DNA from 2 places in the Psychrobacter fjordensis genome. Region 1 is predicted to be linked to the other one. Evidence: predicted binding sites of a transcription regulator. Region 1 holds the regulator's gene; the other holds the start of a gene.

Region 1 (3,219 bases):
TCAATTTGTAATTTTGCCTCATGTTGATATAGGACATGTTTTACAATCGCGAGGCCCAAACCTGTACCACCTGTGGCACGACTACGGCCTTTATCAATACGATAAAAACGCTCCGTCAAACGCTCAATATGCTGCGGTGCAATGCCAATGCCATTGTCCTCAACAGCGAACTTGCAGCCTTCTGATGTCTTGGTCCAGCTGATGGATATATCGCCACCTTTTGGGGTATATTTAATAGCATTTATCACCAAATTCGACAATGCACTATTTAGGTACATCTCTGAACCTTGTAGCCCGTCATAAGTATCTATCTGCAAATGAATGGTATGACCATACGATTGATTGTAAGCTTGCGCATCATCATAGACATGAGTCAACAGCTTGGTCATATCAATATAAGTCAGCTCATGAGCTTCTTCGATTTCAATGCGAGATAACAGGAGCAAGTCATTTACAATTCTATTCATGCGAGCTGTTTGCTGAGTCATCAACTCAAAACCACGACGCCAATGCGGCGGCATATCTGGCTGATGTGAGAAGTTTTCTAAATACCCCATCATTACGGTCAATGGCGTCCGCAATTCATGCGAGACATTCCCGACAAAATCGCGGCGCATTTCTTCTAAATTATGCAATCGTGTCACGTCATAAATAATGAGCAGCTTTTCATCACCAAACGGTGTAATTTCACACTTTAGATAGCGCTTAGCATCTCGCCATGATTCTATATGAACACCATCGTTAGGTATCGTCGTAGACTGATAATATTGACGGAATTCAGGGGCACTGATGAAGTCAAAAATACTTTGACCTTTATCCGTTACTTGCAATAGCAGCAAATCCTCTGCCGCTTGATTCCACCACTCCAAACCATCATCATCATTGATTAAAATCACCGCATCTTTTAATGCTTGTACGGCGCTGCTGATTTTTTTAAGTTGATCCGTTGCATGCTTCTGAGAGGTTGGCTTTAACGTGCCCTGCTGGTTATTGTCTATTGGCATAGTATTGCTCATTTATTATCCTTACCACTATTCGCTATATTGGGCCACGATTGCCAAGGCACTTTTAGGGTCAACTAACTGGGTTCAATAAAGCTAGAAAACCGATAGCCTGTACCACGAACCGTCTGTATCAACTTATCACAGTCATGTGGGCGCAGTAATGTACGCAGACGTTTGATATGTACATCAATGGTTCTATCTTCAATATAGACGTTGCCACCCCATACTTGATCTAGCAGTTGGGTCCGCGTATAAGCACGCTCTGGGTGACTCATAAAGAATGCTAATAATCGATACTCAGTGGGGCCAACCTCGATGACTTTGCCTGTGGCTGTCACACGCTGGCTCTTTGTATCTAGGCTTAGATTGCCTATTTCGATAGGCTTATCACTACTGAGCGCACTACTACGGCGCAACACTGCTTTGATTCTTGATATCAATTCACGTGTCGAAAAGGGCTTGGTCATATAGTCATCAGCACCCGCATCAAGGCCGTGAACCTTACTATCTTCTTCACCTTTGGCCGTCAGCATAATGACGGGGATTTCGGACAATATCTCATCATTTTTGAGCATACGGCAAAAATCAACACCGCTTTTATCTCCGGGCAGCATCCAATCTAATAAAATAAGCGCAGGCCTATGATCGACGACTTGCTGATGCGCCTCTGACACATCGGCTGCCTGTAAGCTATCAAATCCAGCCATTTCTAGTGTCATTACGATCATCTCACGAATCGCAGGTTCATCTTCAACAATCAAAATTTGCTCATTATACATACGGTATTCTCAGCGTTAGATGACAAAACTCAACTTATAAAAAAGGCGATAGGTGCTCGCTATATTTTATCTATTAAACGGATTAATTATGACAGCTTAATGACATTTGTTTGAAATGCCTTATCCTTAATATTGAATCCGATTGTTTACTTTACCTCTAATAAGAAATTCAGCGGCCCATCATTAATACTTGAGACCTGCATATCAGCGCCAAACTGACCAGTGGCCACATTGGCATGCTGGGTTTTGGCATAAGCAACCAATTGTGCGAACAATGCCTGTGCCATATCGGGTGCCATTGCACCACCGAAGTCAGGGCGACGGCCTTTATCGGTTTTTGCCATCAAAGTGAACTGTGATACCAATAGTAATCCGCCGGCTACTTGCTGGACGTTTTTATCTAATTTACCATATTTGGCAGGATCATCATCATTTTCAAAGATGCGATAAGTCAAGATTTTATCGACCATTCTCTGCGCGCTTTGTAGCGTATCATCGTGACCCAAACCAATATATGCCAACACACCTTGCTCAATAGTACCGACACACTGTTCATCAATGGTGACACTCGCACCCTTCACTCGTTGTATAAGCGCTTTCATTTACTGACTCCTTACAGATTATGCTCATACAATAACATGCTGTCCATGATAAAATGCAGCCATTCACTTGCCCATTAATTATTACATTGAACTTTACTTTGGTAACCTCATTATGAATTTATTCACCACCTTGCAACAGCTTGTCCCGCAGCAGCAGCTAAGTAAAGTTGCAGGCCGTCTAGCCGCAAGTCGCCACCCTTACGTCAAACGCGCATTTATCCGTAGCTTTGCTAAAGCTTATCATGTCAGTTTGGACGAGTATGAGCGCCAGAGCTTTAATGCCTATGAAAGTTTCAATGATTTTTTTACTCGTGAACTAAAAGACGATGCTCGCCCTATCGATACGACTGCTGACGGTATTGTCAGCCCTGCGGATGGTGTTATCTCGCAGTTGGGTCAGATCGAAGACCATAAATTGCTCCAAGCCAAAGGTCGCTACTACGATGTCGGGCAGCTACTTGCTGATAGCGAAGACGGCCATTATTTTGCTGATGGTAGCTTTGCAACCGTTTATCTAGCACCTAGTAATTATCACCGCGTCCATATGCCGTTCGATGGTACTTTAACCAAGACGCGTTACGTACCGGGTACGCTGTTTTCGGTCAATAATACGACTGCCGATAACGTGCCTGACTTATTTGCACGTAATGAGCGTTTGGTTTGTATGTTTGATACTAAGTATGGCAAAGCAGCCGTAGTGATGGTCGGAGCGATGATTGTCGCTGGTATCGAAACGGTAGCGACAGGTAAAATCTCACGTACGGATGATATCCAAGAAGCCGACCATGACATGAGCTTTGAGAAAGGCGATGAGCTGGGCCGTTTTTACTTAGG
Region 2 (3,219 bases), 490 kb from region 1:
GTACATTTGAGTGACGTTGCCAGCTTTGCCATCGACATCTTTGGCGCGGCGTGGTTTGTCGATATGAGCGAATCTAAGGTTAGCAGTACTGATATCGCGGGCGCGAGCCAGTCCGTATGAGCTAGATAAACCATTGAGCTGCTCAGTATCACCGCGCTCAGCAATCCAGCCTTCACGCAGTTTCGGCAAGCCTTTTGTCAAATCAATATCGACGTTGGGATCGGTATAAACACCTGATGTGTCATAGACATAAAATGGTGGGTTCTGCTCCCATTCGCCTTCAGAAACGCCTTGCACAGGAGTAGGGTCAAGCGTTATTTCGCGCATCGGCACTTGGATATCGGGTCTTGAACCTTCGATATAAACTTTACGAGAGGCGGGCAAGATACGGTGCAAATCGCGGGCATCTTCTTCGAAGCGAGCATCACTTGCGGCACGGTGGGCAGGGGTTTTTAGCGCGTCTGCTTTTTTATCCGCTTTGCTGCCACTCACATTGAGTGAGGCACTGGCTGGGATATGAGTTTGAGCGGCTTTTGTGTTTGGGGAGGTCTCTAAAATAGTCATATGCTGTCCTAGCGTGTTGGTTTTTGAATAAAATCAACACCGCCAGTATCTGCGGGGGTAGCGTTTGTAATTTGGGCAAGTTCAGCTCATGAGCATCGTTCGCGACTAAAACTGAGTGATATAGTCGTGAGTGATACTCATCAAACGTTGGACGCAGCTTTGTATCAGTCTTCACTATTTAGTAGTACATCACGCACACCAAGATAGTAATGAAGATAAAAAGGCATTTCTGCACGTCCCTTGCTATAAATAACAAAGTGCTTAAGACTTCCCTGCGTCGGTACTAACCGCATCAGGTTCGGCGGGTGATCTCTCAGCGAATGTATTAGGACATCTACTTTAATAAAGCGAGCCAATAATACACCGCACCCCGAGTCTGTCAGTGTTGTGAATCCCCTTCATACTAACAAAATTCTGCTATGAGGGCTAATAGTATTTGGCCATAGGTGTTCCATCTACATAGCAGATTTCAAATCTGTGATAAGCACAGAACATGAGCACCCTTCGATAAGCGCTCTTTAACTACTACTTAATAAATGTGCTGTAATAATCGGGCGTATCTTTACTCTTCTAAGATTCCTTGAATTGCACATTTATTACAGCAAATGAAAGATTCATAAGGTTGTCATTAAACTGTCATAAAAACTTGGCAAGATAGCACGCATGTCACAAACAATGCTTTTTTGTATCGTTGTTAAACTTCAGGAGTCTTATATGCGTTATTCGTTATTAGCAGTTGCCGTTAGTTGTACATTAATGCTTACGGCGTGTAATAAGTCAACAGATACGGCAGAGCCAGCTGCTGATACTACCAGTAGCGCTGCCACCACGGCTGAAACAACCACTCAGACTCAAGGCACGCCTTCTGCTGATACAGGTTTTAAATCTGCTGAGAATATCGCAATGAATATCACGGGTGCAGGTGCTTCATTCCCGCAGCCTATCTATGCCAAATGGTCTTATGACTACAATGGTGCGACTGGTGGTCAAGTCAATTATCAATCAATTGGCTCCTCTGGTGGTATCAAACAAATTCAATCAAAAACTGTCGATTTCGGCGCTTCTGATGCACCGATGACGCCTGCAGAGTTAGACGAAGCAGGCTTGATTCAGTTTCCAACCGTTATCGGTGGTGTCGTACCTATCGTAAATATCGACGGTGTTGAGCCTGGTCAATTACAGTTAGACGGTACAACGTTAGCAGACATCTATTTGGGCAAAATTAGCAACTGGAATGATCCGGCTATCAAAGCAATGAACCCAGATTTGACATTGCCTGATGCTGCTATTACGACCGTATTCCGCTCAGACGGTTCAGGCACAACCTTTAACTTCACTGATTACTTAGCCAAAGTGTCAACAGACTGGAAAGATAGCGTCGGCGTTGATAAGACTGTGAAATGGCCAACCTCTGCTACCGGTGCAGGCGGTAAAGGTAACGAAGGCGTATCAAGCTACGTAAACCGTATGAAAAACTCTATTGGCTACGTTGAGTATGCTTATGCCAAGCAAAATAAAATGTCACACACAGCGCTAAAAAATGCTGCGGGTAACTTCGTGCAACCTTCTGCAGAAACCTTTGCAGCGGCTGGTGACATCGACTGGTCACAGCAAGAAGGCTTTTATAAAGTTATCACCAACTCTGAGACTGAGCAAGCATGGCCTATCGCTGCTGCAACCTTTATCTTAGTACACAAGCAACCAGAAAATCCTCAGCAAGTAGCTGGCGTGTTGAACTTCTTTGATTGGGCCTATACCCAAGGCGACGATGATGCCATGGCACTAGATTACGTTCCATTCTCTGATACGGCTGTTGCCTTATTCAAAGCCAAATGGAATGACGTGAAAGGCAGTGATGGACAACCAGTCTACAAGCCGGCTCAGTAACTGTTATCTACTGAATAAGCTTTAAGAGTTACCCTCTCGAATAACTATTCTCCGGTAGTTATTTGAGAGGTTTTATCACAGTAAGTTTGCTCCTAAGTTTATTGTGATAAAACCCAATAAAGATTTCTAATATTTTGACTCAACCCTATTCAATGCTGAGACACTTATGAATGATTTAAGGTCCCAATTGGCTAAACAAAAACGTTACGATTTTTTGTTTGTTAATGCAACCAAAGCTTTTGCCATTCTTGTCCTAATGTCTTTAGGTGGTATTTTAGTTTCTTTAATCGTCGGCGCATGGCCGAGCATTCAAGCATTTGGTTTGGGCTTTTATACCAGCAATAACTGGGATACAGTTGCTAATGAGTACGGTGCATTAGCGCCTATTTACGGCACGTTGGTGACATCATTTATCGCCATCTTAATTGCCGTTCCAGTCAGCTTTGGTATTGCCATATTTTTAACCGAAATGTGCCCAAAGTTCTTAAAAAAACCACTTGGCATTGCCATTGAACTATTGGCTGGTATCCCTTCTATCATTTACGGTATGTGGGGATTGTTTGTATTTGCGCCTTTCTTTGGCGATCACATTCAGCCATGGTTCATTGAGCACATTGGCCCACTGCCTATCATCGGTAAGCTATTTACGGGTGCACCAATGGGGCTAGGTATGTTTACCGCCTCATTGGTATTGGCCATCATGATTATTCCATTCATTGCCGCCACCATGCGTGATGTTTTTTCTGTCGTGCCAGATCTGCTTAAAGA

What was found. Region 1 encodes PhoB, which activates phosphate uptake and scavenging genes when phosphate is short. Its sites were predicted from a motif close to TGTCATNAANCTGTCATAA; they were not measured.
Region 2: pstS (phosphate ABC transporter substrate-binding protein PstS) is a predicted target of PhoB. The motif match lies at 1,188-1,206, and genes of this name have one in related genera.

What each region holds. Positions count from the first base shown of each region.
Region 1 covers NZ_CAJGYP010000001.1:1,383,652-1,386,870, reverse strand. The annotation lists gene phoR (phosphate regulon sensor histidine kinase PhoR) at 1-1,016, opposite strand, end outside; gene phoB (phosphate regulon transcriptional regulator PhoB) at 1,079-1,783, opposite strand; gene dtd (D-aminoacyl-tRNA deacylase) at 1,930-2,385, opposite strand; gene asd (archaetidylserine decarboxylase) at 2,498-3,219, shown strand, end outside.
Region 2 covers NZ_CAJGYP010000001.1:898,401-901,619, reverse strand. The annotation lists gene thiC (phosphomethylpyrimidine synthase ThiC) at 1-564, opposite strand, end outside; TPP riboswitch at 817-947, opposite strand; gene pstS (phosphate ABC transporter substrate-binding protein PstS) at 1,279-2,451, shown strand; gene pstC (phosphate ABC transporter permease subunit PstC) at 2,618-3,219, shown strand, end outside.